3 regions of the Actinocorallia aurea genome follow, and region 3 is predicted to be linked to each of the others. Evidence: predicted binding sites of a transcription regulator. Region 3 holds the regulator's gene; each other region holds the start of a gene.

Region 1 (5,764 bases), on a different contig from region 3:
CACGAAATCGTGCTTGCCTGCGGAGGCCGTTCCGACCACCCAGGCTCCCCTGCTCTTGGCGATCTGCACCGCGAGGTGGCCGACGCCGCCCGCGGCCCGGTGCACCAGGACCCGCTGCCCCGGACGCACGTCGGCGATGCCGATCAGCGCCTGGTAGGCGGTGAGCCCCGCGAGCGGCAGCGCCCCCGCCTCCTCGACCGCGAGCCCCTCCGGGATGGGGACGATCTCGTTCGCCGACGCAAGGGCGTACTCGGCGTGGGCCGCGGCCTCCGCCGGGAAGCCCGGCATGCCGAGGACGCGGTCGCCCGGCCGGAACGCCGAGACGCCCGAGCCGACGGCCGCGACGGTCCCGGCCACGTCCCAGCCCGTGGTGAAGGGCGGGTCGCCGAGCAGTGGGTAGTACCCCGCGCTGACGGCGACGTCCACAGGGTTGACGCCCGAGGCCGCGACCTCGATGAGGACCTGGCCGGGGCCGGGCTCCGGACGGGCGGTCTCGGTGATCCGCAGGACCTCGGCCGGTGTGCCGAACACGTCCTGGGAGAGCTTGCGCATGGGTGCTCCTGTCGTCTTCGGGAGGCTTCCTCCCGGGCGTCTCCATCCTCACCGCGACAGGTATCTCCTTGAAAGAAGGCACCTTTGAGATATATAGGTACCTCATGGATACCAAGCCCGAGCAGGTCCGCTACGACGCGAACGCCTATCTGGCTCAGTGCGCGTCCCGGACCGTCCTCATCGCCCTCGCCGACAAGTGGACGTGCCTGCTCGTCGACGCGCTCAAGGACGGCCCCCTCCGCTTCGGGGAGCTCCGGCGCCGCATCGGCGGCATCACCCAGAAGAGCCTCACCTCGACCCTGCGCACCATGGAACGCGATGGCATGGTCCTGCGGACCGTCTATCCGACGATCCCCCCGAAAGTCGAATACGAGCTCACTCCGCTAGGCCGGAGCGTCATCACCCTGATGAGCGGAATCAAGTCCTGGGCCGAATTCCATGTCGACGAGATCCTGACCGCCCGAGCCGACTACGACCTGCGGGCCACGCTCGAACCGCAGCCCGTCAGGAGCCCGTGACCAGGCCTTCCCGCATCACGCGACGGTCTTCGAATTCCCTGGGGAGGGCTTCCTCCGGCCCTTGCCGAAAAGGGAGACGGTATGCAGAAAGGGCGGCCCCGAAGAGGGACCGCCCTTTCTGTGCTGCCTTGGCGCGCGGACTTCTTAGAAGTCCATGCCTCCACCGTCGGGCATGCCGGCCGGGGCCGGGTTCTTCTCGGGCTTCTCGGCGATGACGGCCTCGGTCGTCAGGAAGAGGGCCGCGATCGACGCCGCGTTCTGCAGCGCGGAGCGGGTCACCTTCGCCGGGTCGATGATGCCGGAGGCGAACATGTCGACGTACTCGCCGGTGGCGGCGTTGAGGCCCTGGCCCGCGGGCAGGTTGCGGACCTTCTCCACCACGACGCCGCCCTCAAGGCCGGCGTTGACGGCGATCTGCTTGATCGGCTCCTCGAGCGCCTTCTTGACGATCGCGGCACCGGTGGCCTCGTCGCCCACCAGGTCGAGCTTGTCGAACGCGTTCACGGACGCCTGGAGCAGCGCCACGCCACCGCCGGGGACGATGCCCTCTTCGACGGCCGCCTTCGCGTTGCGAACGGCGTCCTCGATGCGGTGCTTGCGCTCCTTGAGCTCCACCTCGGTGGCGGCGCCGGCCTTGATGACCGCGACACCGCCCGCGAGCTTGGCCAGGCGCTCCTGGAGCTTCTCGCGGTCGTAGTCGGAGTCGGTGTTGTCGATCTCCATGCGGATCTGGTTGACCCGGCCCTGGATCTCGGTCGCGTCGCCCGCGCCCTCGACGATGGTGGTCTCGTCCTTGGTGATGACGACCTTGCGGGCGCGGCCCAGCTGGTCGAGGGTCACCGAGTCGAGCTTGAGGCCGACCTCTTCGGTGATGACCTGGCCGCCGGTCAGCACGGCGATGTCGCCGAGCATGGCCTTGCGGCGGTCACCGAAGCCCGGGGCCTTGACGGCGACGGACTTGAAGATGCCGCGGATCTTGTTGACGACCAGCGTGGCCAGGGCCTCGCCGTCGACGTCCTCGGCGATGATCAGCAGCGGCTTGCCGGCCTGCATGACCTGCTCGAGCACGGGCAGCAGGTCCTTGTTGGAGGAGGCCTTGCCGCCGACGATGAGGATGTACGGGTCGTCGAGCGACGCCTCCATCCGCTCGGGGTCGGTCACGAAGTAGGGCGAGATGTAGCCCTTGTCGAAGCGCATGCCCTCGGTGAGCTCGAGCTCCAGCCCGAAGGCGTTGCTCTCCTCGACCGTGATGACGCCTTCCTTGCCGACCTTGTCCATCGCCTCGGCGATGAGCGTGCCGATCTCGGTGTCGGCGGCGGAGATGGAGGCGGTGGAGGCGATCTGCTCCTTCGTCTCGATCTCCTTGGACAGCTGGGAGAGCTGCTCGGAGACGGCGGCGACGGCGGCCTCGATGCCCTTCTTCAGGGACATCGGGTTGGCGCCGGCGGCGACGTTGCGCAGACCCTCGCGCACCAGGGCCTGGGCCAGCACGGTGGCGGTGGTGGTGCCGTCACCCGCTACGTCGTCGGTCTTCTTGGCGACTTCCTTGACGAGCTCGGCCCCGATCTTCTCCCACGGGTCTTCGAGCTCGATCTCCTTGGCGATGGAGACACCGTCGTTGGTGATCGTGGGGGCGCCCCACTTCTTCTCCAGCACGACGTTGCGACCCTTCGGGCCGAGCGTCACCTTGACGGCGTCTGCGAGCTGGTTCATGCCACGCTCGAGACCGCGCCGGGCCTCCTCGTCGAACGCGATCATCTTGGCAGCCATTGGCTCCAGATCCTCCTCGTAGTGGATGCGGAACATGGCGGGTCGGGGGATGCCCGCGACGGACGGCCTCACCCTGCGAGCGGCCCCATGCATGCCACCCGTGAGTCAGGCCTCATCGCCTCCGACCCAGAAGCTTTGCGGTTATCACTCTCACCCAGAGAGTGCCAGAACACTGTTTAGCACTCTACCCCGGAGAGTGCAAGCCGCATGCGTGCTGAGCAGGGGCACCGCCCAAAAAGAGACCCGCGTTCCCGATTCGGGGGACGCGGGTCCGTGCGGGTGGTCGGCTCAGAGGGCGCGGACGAGGTCGGCCTGGGGGCCCCGGTCCGACTGGGTGATCTCGAACTCGACCCGCTGGCCCTGTTCGAGGGTGCGGTAGCCGTCCATCTGGATGGAGCTGTGGTGGACGAACACGTCACGGCCGCCGTCGACGGCGATGAATCCGTAGCCCTTGTCCGCGTTGAACCACTTCACGGTGCCCTGCGCCATTCTTGAACCCTGACTGGAGCCGCGGCCCCCCTGGACCGCGGAACGGCCGTGGAGTCCACCTCGGACCCCCGATCCCCATTCGAGACCGCCCGGAGATCCTGGCGTGATGGAGATGGCAACGGAACATACAGGGGTGTATCAGACAGGGGAATGTTCCGGCCGGGTGTGGCCACCATTCCCTTACCGGACAAAACGCGAAAGGGCTTTCCCATTCTGACGGGAAAGCCCTTTCTGTAAAGACGCTGTGGCTAGCAGCCGCCGGCGACCGCCGGGATGATCGACACCTGGGTGCCCGCCGGGGTCGCCGTGTCGAGGCCCTGCTCGAACCGGACGTCCTCGTCGCCGACGTAGACGTTCACGAAACGACGCAGCTTGCCCGTGTCGTCCAGAACGCGCGCGGCGATGCCCGTGTAGTTCGCCTCAAGGTCGGCGATGACATCGCGAAGGGTGTCACCGGTCGCCTTGACCTCGGCCTCGCCACCCGTGTAGGTGCGGAGAATCGTGGGAATACGGACGGAAACGCTCATATCTAGTCTCAGACCAATCCGGTAGCGCGGAACGCCTCGATCGAAGGCGCGATGTTGGCGGACGGCTTGGCGACCGGGGCCACCGCGTCCAGCGTCTTCAGGCCTTCGCCCGAGTTGATGATGACCGTCTCCAGCGACGGGTCGAGCTGCCCGCTGTCGATGAGCTTCTTCAGCACGCCGACGGTCACGCCGCCCGCGGTCTCGGCGAAGATGCCCTCGGTCCTGGCCAGCAGCCGGATCCCGTCGACGACCTCGGTGTCGGTGACGTCGTCGATGGCGCCGCCGGTGCGGCGGACCGCGTCCAGGACGTAGGGACCGTCGGCCGGGTTGCCGATCGCCAGGGACTTGGCGATCGTGTTCGGCTTGACGGGGCGGATGACGTCGAGGCCTGCCTTGAAGGCCGCCGACACCGGGCTGCACCCCTCGGCCTGGGCGCCGAACACCTTGTACGGCTTGTCTTCGACGAGCCCGAGCTTGATCAGCTCCTGGAAGGCCTTGTCGATCTTCGTCAGCTGGGAGCCGGACGCGATCGGGACGACGATCTGGTCGGGCAGGCGCCAGCCGAGCTGCTCGGCGATCTCGTACCCGAGCGTCTTGGAGCCCTCGGCGTAGTACGGGCGGACGTTGACGTTGACGAACGCCCAGTCCTCCTGCTCGCCGGCCAGCTCCGAGGCGAGGCGGTTGACGTCGTCGTAGTTGCCGTCGACCGTCACGAAGGTGCCGTCGTACACGGCGGTCGTGATGATCTTCTGCTGCTCCAGGTCGGAGGGCACGAAGACGGCGCTGCGGATGCCCGCGCGGGCCGCGGCGGCGGCGACGGCGTTGGCCAGGTTCCCGGTGGACGGGCAGGCCAGCACCTTGAAGCCGAGCTCACGGGCGGCGGCCAGGGCGACGCCGACCACGCGGTCCTTGAAGGAGTGGGTGGGGTTGCCGCTGTCGTCCTTGACCCACAGGGCGCTGAGGCCGAGCGCGGAGGCGAGCTGGTCGGCCTTCACCAGACGGGTGAAGCCGGGCTCGGTGTTGGGGATCTCGGCGACGTTCGACGGGACCGGAAGGAGGTCCTTGTAACGCCAGATGTTATGGGGGCCCGCTTCGATGCTCTCCCGGGTCACGCCCGTGATGTCATAGGAGACCTCTAGCGGGCCGAAACACTCGGAACAGGCGTAGTACGGGCCGAGTTCTACGGAGTTGCCGCATTCGCGGCAGACGAGCGCGGTGGCGTTACCCAGGTTGGGCATGATGCGAGGCTCTCCCTCATCTTTGCCTGCGCCGATCTGGTCGCAGGCCGGAGTTGGCACCTGTTCCGGGAGCGCGCGCAAGGGCTGCGCCGATCGCCGGAAGGGTTGCCGGGGCTTCGCAGGGCCGGTCCCTCCACCCCTCTGGATGAGCGCCCGTCAAAAAGCGACGGGCGTGTATGAAGTTGTGCCCCGACTTTACCTCAGGTGTCCGAAGACCCGAACAGCCGGGGCGGCCACCTGGTTGGACCGTGCCCGATTGTGAGTTGCGCCACCGCCGTCCCGGTCAGGGCCGACCTTGACCGGGATCGCCCCGATGTGCCGTGCGAGACTCGGGGGCATGCAGGTACTCGTCGCCAGCAACCGCGGTCCCGTCTCCTTCGGCCGCGCCGAAGACGGCACCCTGACCATGCGCCGGGGAGGGGGCGGCCTGGTCTCCGGGCTCGCCTCCGTGGCCGCCGGCTCCGACCTCCTCTGGGTGTGCGCGGCGCTCTCCGAAGCCGACCGCACGGCAGCCCGTCAGGACCCCGAAGGACGCCTGGACAAGGCGGGCCACGACACCGGGGCCGTGCGGATGCTCGACATCCCCGAGCAGACCTTCCACCGGGCCTACAACTCCGTCGCCAACTCGACCCTGTGGTTCGTCCACCACCTTCTCTACGCCACCCCGACC
Region 2 (5,764 bases), on a different contig from region 3:
GCGCCTTGGCGCCCGCGTAGGTGGCCACGTTGCCGCCGATGACCTGGACCCGGGAGTTCGCCTTGATCTTGGCGATGGTGTCGAGCACGCCCTTGGAGTGCCCGTGCGCGGTGTCCACGATGACCGCGTCGACGCCCGCGTCGATGAGCGCCTGCGCCCGCTTGATCGACTCCTCGCCGACGCCGACGGCCGCCGCGACGACGAGCCGGCCCGCCTCGTCCTTGGTGGCGTTGGGGTAGCGCTCGGTCTTGGTGAAGTCCTTGACGGTGATGAGGCCCCGCAGGCGGCCCTCCCCGTCGATCAGCGGCAGCTTCTCGATCTTGTTCTGGGCCAGGAGCGCGAAGGCCTCCTCGCGTCCGACGTGCTCCGGCGCGGTGACCAGCGGCATGGCGGTCATGACCTCGGACACCGGGCGGGACATGTCGGTCTCGAACCGCATGTCGCGGTTGGTCACGATGCCCAGCAGGATGCCCCGCTCGTCGGTGACCGGGACACCGGAGATCCGGTAGCGCGCGCACAGCTCCTCGACGTCGGCGAGGGTGGCGAAGGGGGTACAGGTGACCGGGTTGGTGATCATGCCCGCCTCGGACCGCTTCACGGTGTCGACGTACTGGGCCTGTTCCTCCACCGACATGTTGCGGTGCAGCACGCCGATGCCGCCCTGGCGGGCCATCGCGATGGCCATCCGCTCCTCGGTGACGGTGTCCATCGCGGCCGACAGCAGGGGGATCTTGAGGGCGATGCCCTTGGAAAGCCTGGTCGTGGTGTCGGCGTCACCCGGTTGCATGTCGGAGAAGCCGGGGAGCAGGAGCACGTCGTCGAAGGTCAGCCCCACGGGAGCAAACTTCCCCCCGGGGGAAAAGACGGCGCTGTCCTGTGCGGGGTTCATGATCGGCCTTTCCTGCGGGGTTGGCGGCTTTTGATTACCCATCGTATGGGTAACACCCCGCGGGACCTGCGACTTCCCGGCATCCCCGCCCGCGCAGTAGTTTGGGACTGTGCACGACGAGACTCCGCTCGACCCGTTCGCCGGCGACCCGGAAGACCCGGCCGCCGCCCTCGGCGAGCTCGAAGAGATCGCTCCGCTGAGTTCGACGGAGCGCGACGACGTACTCGCCGACCTCGCCGACCTTGAGGTCTTCCGCACACTCCTTGAGCCGCTCGGTGTGCGCGGTCTCACCGTCGACTGCGAGGACTGCGGCCGCACCCACTACATCGACTGGGACCTGCTGCGGGGAAACCTGAAGCAGCTCCTCGAGGAAGGCCAGCCCCGCGTCCACGAGCCCGCTCTCGACCCCGATCCCGTCGACTACGTCACCTGGGAGTACGCCCGCGGCTACGTCGACGGCGTGATCGACAGCGAAGAGGGCAAGGGCTAGCCCTCACCTAGCCGTCTGCTGCTCCTAGGCCGTCTGCCGGGGTTCCTCCAGGGCCTCCATCGCCACGGCCATGGCGCGCAGCCGGGCGAGCGCACGGTGCTGCGCGACCCTGACGGCGCCGGCCGTCATGCCCAGGACCGTGCCGGTCTCCTCGGCCGAAAGGCCCCGGACCACCCTCAGCAGAACCAGTTCCCGCTGCTGGGCGGGCAGCCTGCCGAGCATCTCGCGCGCCTGCGCCGCCTCCAGGTACCGCACCACGGTCTCTTCCGGGCCGGGGCCGTCGTCGGGCCCGTCCGGGAGGTCCTCGGTCGGCACCGCGGTGCGCAGCGCGACCCGCAGCGCGTCGGCGATCTTGTGCGCGGCGATGCCGAACACGAACGACACGAACGGCCGTCCCATGTCGCGGTAGCGCGGCAGCGCGGAGAGCACCGCGATGCACACTTCCTGAGCGACGTCGTCCGCCGCGTGATACTGCCCCGACACCCTCCCCAGCCTGGCCCTGCAGTACCGCACCACCAGCGGGCGCACCTGCCCGATCAGCACCTCGGTGGCCAGCGGATCCCCCTGCACCGCGAGAGTGGCGAGTTCCCGCAGATCGAGTTCGCCTTCCCCGGTACGGGACGGCCCCGGCTCCAGCCGATGATCGGTCCCGACGATCGCAGCCTCCGTCACGAGAGCACTATGCCCACCACAAAGGTTCAAGTCTTCACAGAGAACGGCCACGAAATGGTCACAGTGAGAGACGCCACCCCCAAACCCCACCACAAAACCCAGAACCCCCCACAACACCTTCCCAATGCCCTCAGGCAATCGGCCCGGGAACGCCTTCGAACCCCCCGTTCCACCTCGCGGGCGCGAACAACAATTCAGAGGCCTTCCACCCACAGTGTCCCGCCCGAGCGGCTCCCCCGACCGGTCTCAGCCCACGCCCCACGGATGTTCCAGGTGCGCTGTCGGCCGGGCTCAGCCCGCGTGAGGGCGCTCCTGGGGCTGCCCCGTGGGCCCCCAAGGGCCGGAGGGGCGGCCCCCGGGCTCTCAAGGGCCCGAACAGCCGAAAGGCCGACCCGCTCGCCCTGGGGCTCGCGGGTCGGCCTTTCGGCCATAAAGCTAGTGGCCGTGGCCGTGGCCGTGGCCGGTGCCCGCGGCGGCGGGGGACTCTTCCTCGGGCTTCTCGACGACGAGCGCCTCGGTGGTGAGGAGCATGCCGGCGATGGACGCGGCGTTGGTGACGGCGGAGCGGGTGACCTTGACGGGGTCGATGACGCCCGCGGCCTTCAGGTCGCCGTACTCGCCCGTCGCGGCGTTGTAGCCGTGGCCGGCCGGCAGCTCCTGGATCTTGGAGACGACGACGTAGCCTTCCTGGCCGGCGTTCTCGGCGATCCAGCGGGCCGGCTCGACGAGGGAGCGGCGGAGCGCCTCGGCGCCCGTCGCCTCGTCGCCGGTCAGGCCGAGGGAGTCGAAGCCGTCCTTGGCCACGTGGGCGAGCGCGGAGCCACCGCCGGAGACGATGCCCTCCTCGATCGCGGCGCGGGTCGCGGAGATCGCGTCCTCAAGGCGGTGCTTCTTCTCCTTGAGCTCCACCTCGGTGGCCGCGCCGACGCGCAGCACGCACACGCCGCCCGCGAGCTTGGCGAGGCGCTCCTGGAGCTTCTCGCGGTCCCAGTCGGAGTCGCTGTTCTCGATCTCGACCTTGATCTGGCGGATGCGGTCGGAGATGTCCTGCGCGTCGCCAAGGCCGTCGACGATCGTGGTGCCGTCCTTGGTGACGGTGATGCGCCGGGCCTGGCCGAGCACCTCGAGGCCGACGGTGTCGAGCTTGAGGCCGATGGCCTCGGACACGACCTGGCCGCCGGTCAGGGTGGCGATGTCGCCCAGCATGGCCTTGCGGCGGTCGCCGAAGCCGGGGGCCTTCACCGCGACGGACAGGAACGTGCCGCGGATCTTGTTGGCGACGAGCAGGGCCAGCGCCTCGCCCTCGACGTCCTCGGCGATGACCAGCAGCGGCTTCTTGCTCTGCGCGACCTTCTCGGCCAGCGGCAGGAACTCGTTGACGCTGGAGATCTTGCCTTCGACGACGAGCACGTAGGCGTCCTCGAGGATCGCCTCCATGCGCTCGGGGTCGGTCACCATGTGCGGCGACAGGTAGCCCTTGTCGAACTGGAGGCCCTCGGTGAACTCCAGCTCCAGGCCGAAGGTGTGGGCCTCTTCGACGGTGATGACACCGTCCTTGCCGACCTTGTCGAACGCCTCGGCGATCAGCTCGCCGATCTTGGCGTCCTGCGCGGAGATCGTGCCGACGTGCGCGATCGCCTTCTTGTCGTCGACCTCGGTGGCCGACTTCAGCAGCAGGTCGGAGATGTGCTTGGCGGCGATGTCGATGCCGCGCTTGAGGCTCAGCGGGGAGGCCCCGGCGGCCACGTTGCGCAGGCCCTCGCGGACCAGCGCCTGCGCCAGGACGGTCGCCGTCGTGGTGCCGTCACCGGCGACGTCGTTGGTCTTGGTGGCGACTTCCTTGACGAGCTGGGCGCCCAGGTTCTCGTACGGGTTGTCCAGCTCGACCTCGCGGGCGATGGTCACGCCGTCGTTGGTGATGGTCGGCGCGCCGAACTTCTTGTCGATGACGACGTTGCGGCCGCGGGGGCCGATCGTCACCTTCACCGCGTCGGCGAGGGCGTTCACGCCGCGCTCGAGGGCACGCCGGGCGCCCTCGTCGAACTCCAGGATCTTGGCCATGTTCGCTGTTTCCCTCAGTCTGCCTGTCCGAAGCACACCGCCCCGGCCGCCCGGGTGGGGCCGCCGGGGCGGTGTGCGTGAGCCTTCTCACCGGGCCGGCACGCGGGTCGTTCGCGGACCCGGGCCGGCCGCGGGGCTCTTTCGAGCCTCGTGGCCCTTACTTGTCGATGATCGCCAGCACGTCGCGGGCGGACAGGACGAGGTACTCCTCGCCGTTGTACTTGACCTCGGTGCCGCCGTACTTGGAGTACAGGACGACGTCGCCCACGGCGACGTCCAGCGGGACGCGGGCGCCCTTGTCGTCGACACGGCCCGGCCCGACGGCCAGAACGGTGCCTTCCTGGGGCTTCTCCTTGGCGGTGTCCGGAATGACCAGACCGGAGGCAGTGGTGGTCTCGGCCTCGAGCGGCTGGACCACGATGCGGTCCTCGAGCGGCTTGAGGACAACCTTGGTGGCGGTCGACACGTCGAACCTCCCCTTCGGATGTGAAGTGTGCGTGTGTGCTTAGGAGGCGACCTCGACCGGCCTGTCGTCGCGGGTGCCAGACCGGGCTCGTCGCTCTGGCACTCTCGGTGGGAGAGTGCCAGTCAGTGACATTATTCCGTGCCTGTACGACAGTCAACCGGACGCTCTGTAATGGGAGCGGCTCTACCGTGGAGGGATGGAGATCGACGCCTTCGAGGCCTTGCTCACCCCGTCCGGGCAGGAGGTTCTTGCCCGGGCGATGGCCGCCGACACCTCGGAGGGCGCGCTGCTCTCGTCGGCGTCCCGGCTGCGCGGCGATCACCCTGCCGAACTCGTCGGCGCGGCGCTGACCCAGGTGCGGCTGCGGGCGCGGGCGGCGGCCAAGTTCGGGCCCGACGCGGCCCGCATGTACTTCACCCAGCACGGCCTTGAGCAGTCCACCCGCTCGGCCGTCGCCGCCTACCGGGCCGGCCGCTTCACCGGGCCGGTGCTGGAGCTGTGCTGCGGGATAGGCGCCGACCTGGCTTTCCGCGCCCGCGCCGGCGTGCCCGGCACCGGGGTCGACCTCGACCCGCTGACGGTCGCCGTGGCCCGCGCCAACCTGGACGCCTTCGGGGTCTCCGGCATCGCGTCAGTCCGGCGGGGAGACGCCCTCGACCAGGACATCTCGGGCTACACCGAGGTCTTCGCCGATCCGGGGCGGCGCACCGCGCGCGGACGCGTCTTCGACCCCAAGTCCTACGAGCCGCCCCTGGACGACCTCCTCGCCCTCGCCATGAAGGCCCCCGGCGCGTGCGTCAAGGTGGCCCCCGGAATCCCGTACGAAGCCATCCCGGAAGACGCCGCCACCGAGTGGATCTCCGAAGACGGCGATGTCAAGGAGGCCGCCCTGTGGCTCGGCGCCCTTGCCGAGGGAAGCCCGGTCCGCAAGGCGACCCTCCTGCGCGGCGGAGAGGTCCACAGCCTCGAGCCCGACCCGAGGACGACCGTCCCGCCCGTCCGCCCCTGGGGCCGCTACCTGTACGAGCCCGACGGGGCCGTCATTCGCGCGCACCTCGTCGGGGAGGCCGCCGCGCTCGTCGACGGCGGCCTGGCCGACCCCCGCATCGCCTACATCACCTCCGACGCCCTCGTCGCCACCCCCTACACCGCCGCCTACGAGATCCGCGAGGTCCTCCCCTTCTCC
Region 3 (5,764 bases):
ATCCCGGCAAGGCGCTGGCGTACCTTCGGCAGTCGGTCGTCAACCGCGCCCGGTCGGTGCTGCGGCACCGGGCCGTCGTCGAGAAGTACGCGCCCAAGGGCCTGCCGGACGTGCAGAGCGCCGAACACGGGGCCATCATCCAACTGGAGCGCGACGCCGTCGTCCGCGCGCTGCACGGGCTGCCGCCCCGTCAGCGCGAGGCCCTGGTGCTGCGCTACTACGCCGATCTGTCCGAAGCCGAGATCGCCGCCGCCATGGGCATCAGCCGCGGCGCGGTGAAGAGTCACACGGCGCGCGGCATGGCCGCGCTCCGCAACGTCCTGGAGCACCCATGACCACCGGCGACCCGTACGCCGACCTGCTCCGCCGCGCCCTGCACGCGGAGGCGGACGAGGTCATGCCGTCGCCCGAGGGACTGAGCCGCATCCGCGAGCGGACCTCCGTGCCCCGCCCCTTCCCCTGGCCGAGCTGGAAGAGCATGCTGCTCGCCGCCGCCGCGGCCCTGGCCACCGGCACCGTTGCGATCACCGCCACCCCCGCCGCCTACCACCGCTTCATCGCCCCGGACACCGAGTCCGTGCCGGTGCAGGAGCCCAAGAACGCGCCCGGTCCTTCGGAGCAAGGGCCTCAGACCGTCACCCCGACCCCGACGGAGACCCGGTCCCTCTGCGTCTCCGCGCCTGCGGACGTGACCCCCGCGCCGGGATCGTCCTGCCCGCCTTCGACGACGCCGCGCCCCACCTCCCAGACCGAGTCCTCCCCGCAGGCGCCCGTCCCGACCGTCCCGCCGCCCGCGACCCAGCAGCCCACGCCGACGCAGGCCCCGACCTCCGAGGCGCCCGCGCCCCCGCCCGCCGAGTCGCCCTCCTCGTCCGCCCCCGCCACCCCCGACCCGACTGCGGTCGACACCCCGGCCACGGCCGACCCGTCACCCTCCTGACCCCCGATCCCGGGCAAGGAGCCGCCCCGGCCACCCGGGTTCTGGCCGGGGCGCGCCCCACCCGTCCCACGGCGTCGCCCTGTCCGTGCTCCGCGTGCGGGCCGGTCCTGCTGCGCCGCCAGGTCGGCGGGATGCCGTCCGGACGCGGTCACCGGGGCCTTGCGCCGGTCGTCCTGCGGTCGTCCACAGGGCCGCGGACGGGACGGGGCGCGAGCTGCGAGGATGGAGGGGTGAGTGCTCCGGTTTTCGTGGTGGAGTCCGCCGTGCTGGCGGACGGCAGGATCGTGGTCGAGGGGGCCGAGGGGCGGCACGCGGCCACGGTGAAGCGGTTGCGGGAGGGCGAGGAGGTGGTGCTGACCGACGGGGCCGGGCTCGTGGTGCGCGGTGTCGTCGCCGGGGTCGGCCGGGACAGGCTCGAGGTGGAGGCGGTCGAGCGGAGGGTCGAGCCGGAACCCGCGCCGAAGCTCGTCGTGGTGCAGGCGCTGCCGAAGGGCGAGCGGGGAGAGCTCGCCGTCGAGGTGATGACGGAGGCCGGCGTCGACGTGATCGTGCCGTGGTCGGCGAGCCGCTCGATCACGCAATGGCGTCCCGAGCGCCGCGAGAAGTCCCTCGCCCGCTGGCGCAACGCCGCCCGCGAGGCCGCCAAGCAGGCCCGCCGCGCCCGCTTCCCGGAGGTCGCCGACCTGGAGACCACCGCCCAGGTCGCCGCCCGCCTCGCAGCCGCCCCCCTGGCCCTCGTCCTCCACGAAGAAGCCGCCGAGCCTCTCAGCCGAGTCGCCCTGGCCGCCCCGGAGATCGTCCTGGTCGTGGGCCCGGAAGGCGGCATCAGCCCAGAGGAACTCGATCTCTTCACCGCCTCCGGCGCCGAACCCGTGCTCCTGGGCCCCACCGTCCTGCGCACCTCGACCGCCGGCGTCGCCGCCGCCGCTGTCCTCCTCTCCCGCACCGGCCGCTGGTGACCCGACCACACCCCGAAGCCGTCCCGCGAACCCCTGCGCCGACCGCACGCCTCCGTCCCCACCCGATCGGGTGCGAGAAGAAGGCCGGAAGACGCGGGACGGCCGGGCGCTGGGGGCGCCCGGCCGTCTGGTCAGACCGTTAGGGGTTGTTGTAGCCGTCGTGGTAGGCGTCGGCCACTTCGTCTCCTCAAGTGTGGAAGGCGTCCCTGAGGCGGGAGAAGAAGCCCTGCTGGCCGGGGGCGAACTTGCCGGGGGGGCGCTCCTCGCCGCGCAGGACCGAGAGCTGCTTGAGGAGGTCCTCCTGCTCGGGGTCCAGCTTGGTGGGGGTCTCCACGTTGACGTGGATCATGAGGTCGCCGCGGCCGCTCGCGTTGAGGTGGCGCGCGCCCCTGCCGTACAGGGGGATGACCTGGCCGGACTGGGTGCCGGGCCGGATGTCGACCTCCTCCGCGCCGTCCAGGGTCTCCACCGTGACGGTGCTGCCGAGGGCCGCCGCCGTCATCGGGATCTGGACGGTGCAGTGCAGGTCGTCGCCCTCGCGCTCGAAGATCGCGTGCTGGCGCTCCACGATCTCCAGGAACAGGTCTCCGGCGGGGCCGCCGCCGGGGCCGACCTCGCCTTCGCCCGCGAGCTGGATGTGCGTGCCGTGCTCGACGCCCGCGGGGATCTTGACCTTGATCGTCCGCTGGGTCCGCACGCGCCCCTCGCCGGAGCACTCGCGGCACGGCGTCCGGATGACCGACCCGTAACCGCCGCACTGGGGGCACGGGCGCGAGGTCATGACCTGGCCGAGGAAGCTCCGCTGCACCTGCTGGATCTCACCCCGGCCGTGGCACATGTCGCACGTGTCGGGATGCGTGCCGGCCTCGGCGCCCGAGCCGCTGCACACCTTGCAGACGGTCGCGGTGTCGATCGTCAGCTCGCGGGTCGTGCCGAACGCGGTCTCCGAAAGGTCCAGTTCGACCCGAAGCGTGGCGTTTCTGCCGCGACGGGCGCGCGAGCGGGGGCCGCGCGTCCCTGCCTGGCCGAAGACGGCGTCCATGAGGTCGCTGAAGGGGAAGCCCGCCCCGAAACCGCCGCCGAAGCCGCCCGCGCCGGCGCCGCCGGACGCGAAGGGGTCGGCGCCGAGGTCGAACATCTCCTTCTTCTTCGGGTCGGACAGGACCTCGTAGGCCTGCGTGACCTCTTTGAACTTCTCCTGGCTCTCCACGTCCGGGTTGACGTCCGGGTGGAGTTCGCGCGCGAGCCGGCGGTAGGCCTTCTTGATCTCGTCGGGGGTGGCGCCGCGGCCCACCCCGAGGATCGCGTAATAGTCGCGCACTACGAGCCAGCCAGGATCTGTCCGACGTAACGTGCCACAGCGCGTACCGCTCCCATCGTTCCGGGGTAGTCCATGCGGGTGGGGCCGAGAACCCCGAGGCGGGCCAGCGCCTGCCCGTCCATCCCGTAGCCGGTGGCGACCACGGAGGTGGAGCGCAGCCCTTCCATCTGGTTCTCGGTGCCGATTCTGACGGTCAGGGTAGCCGGATCCCCGGTCTCCCCCAGCAGCCTCATCAGCACCACCTGCTCTTCCAGGGCCTCCAGCACGTCCCGGAGGCTCTGCGAGAAGTCGACGTGGGCGAGGTTGGCCGCGCCCGCGAAGACGATCTTCTCTTCGTTCCGTTCGACCAGGGTCTCCAGCAGCACCGACAGCACCGCCGCCGCGATCGGCCGGTCCTCGGCCGAGACGCGCTCGGGCAGGTCCTCCACCGCGAGGGGCACCTCGGCGAACGACCTCCCGTCCAGGCAGGTGTTGAGCAGCGCCCGCAGATGCGCCACCGACTCGTCCGCGAGGTCGGCGGCGGTCTCGAAGACGCGCTGCTCCACCCGTCCGGTGTCGGTGATCACCACGAGCAGCAGCCGCCGCGCCGACATCGGCACCAGCTCGATGTGCCGGACCGACGAGCGCACCAGCGACGGGTACTGCACCACGGCGACCTGCCGGGTGAGCTGCGCGAGCAGCCGGACGGTGCGGGACACCACGTCGTCGAGGTCATAGGCGCCGGCGAGGAAGCTCTCGATCGCCCGCCGTTCCCCGGGCGACATCGGCTTGATCGTCGACAGCCTGTCGACGAACAGGCGGTAGCCCTTGTCCGTCGGTATCCGGCCCGCGCTGGTGTGGGGCTGGGTGATGTACCCCTGCTCCTCCAGCACGGCCATGTCATTGCGCACGGTGGCCGGCGAGACCCCGAGGGCGTGCCGTTCGGCCAGCGCCTTGGAACCCACCGGTTCGTTGGTGGAGACGTAGTCCTCCACGATGGCGCGCAGGATGGCCAGCTTACGATCTTCCAGCAACGCTCACCTCCTGCTCGGCGCTCCCACTGCCCGGTGTCCGGCTGCCGATCAGGCTGCCTGGCACTCCCAGTCTATGAGTGCCAAGTGTACGGTCCCGGGCGCGGAAGTCGATGTGCGAGAGTCTGGTGCATGTCCTGGGAAGAGGTCGCCGATCGCTGTTTCCGCCGCAGCCACGGCAGGTTCGAGGTGAATGTCGGGGTCGTCACGGGGCGGCTGGGCACCGTCCTCATCGACACCGGAGCCTCCCCCGCCGAAGGCCGGGAACTGCGCGAGGAGCTGCGGGAACTGGGCGTCGGCGAGCCCGTCGCGGTGATCAACACGCACGGCCATTTCGACCACTGCTTCGGCAACGGGGCCTTCACCGGCCTGTTCTGGGGGCACGCGGGCCTCCCTGAATACCTGCGCCGAGAGGTCTGGATCACCATGGCCGCCGACGACCCCGACTGGGCCCGCTCCGTCGCCGGGACCGAGGTGCCCCCGCCCACCCAGACGGTCTCCGGCACCGCCCTCATCGACCTCGGCGACCGCCTCGTGGAACTCCACCACCTCGGCCGCGGCCACACCGGGCACGACCTCGTCGTCCAGGTGCCCGACTCGGGGGTGCTCTTCTCAGGCGACCTCGTAGAGGAGTCCGGCCCCCCGGCCTACGGAGGCGACAGCTACCCCTTGGACTGGCCGATCACCCTGACGCGGCTGCTGGAACTGCATCCGGAGACGATCGTGCCGGGGCACGGCGCACCCGTCGGGCGGGAGTTCGCGGTGCGGCAGCGGGACTCCATCGCGGCGGTGGCCCACGGCGTCCGTGAGACGTTCGACCAGGGCCTCGATCCTGTGCAGGCGCTCACGGCCCGCGACTGGCCCTACGACCCGCTGCGCCTCTTCCAGGCCGTCCGCAGGGGCCACGGGCAGCTTTCCCGTCCTTCGGAGTGATGCGCCGCCGGGTGATGCACCGCCGCGCCCCCGAGGGTTAGGGTCGGGGCGTGCGCAGCAAGGACTATGGAGACGACGTCCTCGCCGGGAACTGGCGGCTCCCCCGCAAGGGCACCATTCCCGAGATCCCCGCCGAGCGCGACCTCGTCGTCGAGGACCCCGACAGCGGGTTCTGCGGCGCCGTCGTCGCCTGCGGCAAGGAAGAGGTCACCCTTGAGGACCGCTTCGGCAAGCGCCGCGTCTTCCCCCTCGACCCCGCCGGATTCCTGCTGGACGGCAGGCCCGTCACCCTCGTACGGCCCGTCCCCCGGCAGGGCGGTCCGGCCCGCAGCGCCTCCGGGTCGATCGCCGTCCAGGGGCACCGGGCGCGGGTGGCGCGGGAGAGCCGGATCTACGTCGAGGGCGTCCACGACGCCGAACTCGTCGAGAAGATCTGGGGGCACGACCTGCGGGTCGAGGGCGTCGCGGTGGAGTACCTGGAGGGCATCGACCATCTGCCGCTGATCGTCGAGGAGTTCGAGCCCGGCCCGGGAAGGCGCCTCGGCGTCCTCGTGGACCACCTCGTGCCGGGCTCCAAGGAGTCGAGGATCGCCGCCCGGGT

What was found. Region 3 encodes HrcA, which represses chaperone genes, less so after heat shock. Its sites were predicted from a motif close to TTGGCACTCTCNNNNNGAGAGTGCCAA; they were not measured.
Region 1: the regulator HrcA is predicted to act here: its motif matches at 3,017-3,043, upstream of groL (chaperonin GroEL).
Region 2: the regulator HrcA is predicted to act here: its motif matches at 4,674-4,700, upstream of groES (co-chaperone GroES).

What each region holds. Positions count from the first base shown of each region.
Region 1 covers NZ_BAAGPQ010000006.1:969-6,732, forward strand. Annotated here, with positions in the region: gene ACYVOM_RS08160 (NADP-dependent oxidoreductase) at 1-552, opposite strand, end outside; gene ACYVOM_RS08165 (winged helix-turn-helix transcriptional regulator) at 657-1,070, shown strand; gene groL (chaperonin GroEL) at 1,215-2,840, opposite strand; gene ACYVOM_RS08175 (cold-shock protein) at 3,129-3,329, opposite strand; gene ACYVOM_RS08180 (MoaD/ThiS family protein) at 3,578-3,856, opposite strand; gene thrC (threonine synthase) at 3,865-5,094, opposite strand; SAM riboswitch class I at 5,108-5,246, opposite strand; gene ACYVOM_RS08190 (alpha,alpha-trehalose-phosphate synthase (UDP-forming)) at 5,432-5,764, shown strand, end outside.
Region 2 covers NZ_BAAGPQ010000023.1:169,274-175,037, forward strand. Annotated here, with positions in the region: gene guaB (IMP dehydrogenase) at 1-889, opposite strand, end outside; gene ACYVOM_RS27045 (DUF5319 domain-containing protein) at 999-1,379, shown strand; gene shbA (RNA polymerase sigma factor ShbA) at 1,404-2,015, opposite strand; gene groL (chaperonin GroEL) at 2,487-4,112, opposite strand; gene groES (co-chaperone GroES) at 4,270-4,578, opposite strand; gene ACYVOM_RS27065 (class I SAM-dependent methyltransferase) at 4,775-5,764, shown strand, end outside.
Region 3 covers NZ_BAAGPQ010000001.1:12,628-18,391, reverse strand. Annotated here, with positions in the region: gene ACYVOM_RS00100 (SigE family RNA polymerase sigma factor) at 1-335, shown strand, start outside; gene ACYVOM_RS00095 (hypothetical protein) at 332-940, shown strand; gene ACYVOM_RS00090 (16S rRNA (uracil(1498)-N(3))-methyltransferase) at 1,171-1,899, shown strand; gene dnaJ (molecular chaperone DnaJ) at 2,087-3,220, opposite strand; gene hrcA (heat-inducible transcriptional repressor HrcA) at 3,220-4,233, opposite strand; gene ACYVOM_RS00075 (MBL fold metallo-hydrolase) at 4,363-5,163, shown strand; gene ACYVOM_RS00070 (DUF3097 domain-containing protein) at 5,214-5,764, shown strand, end outside.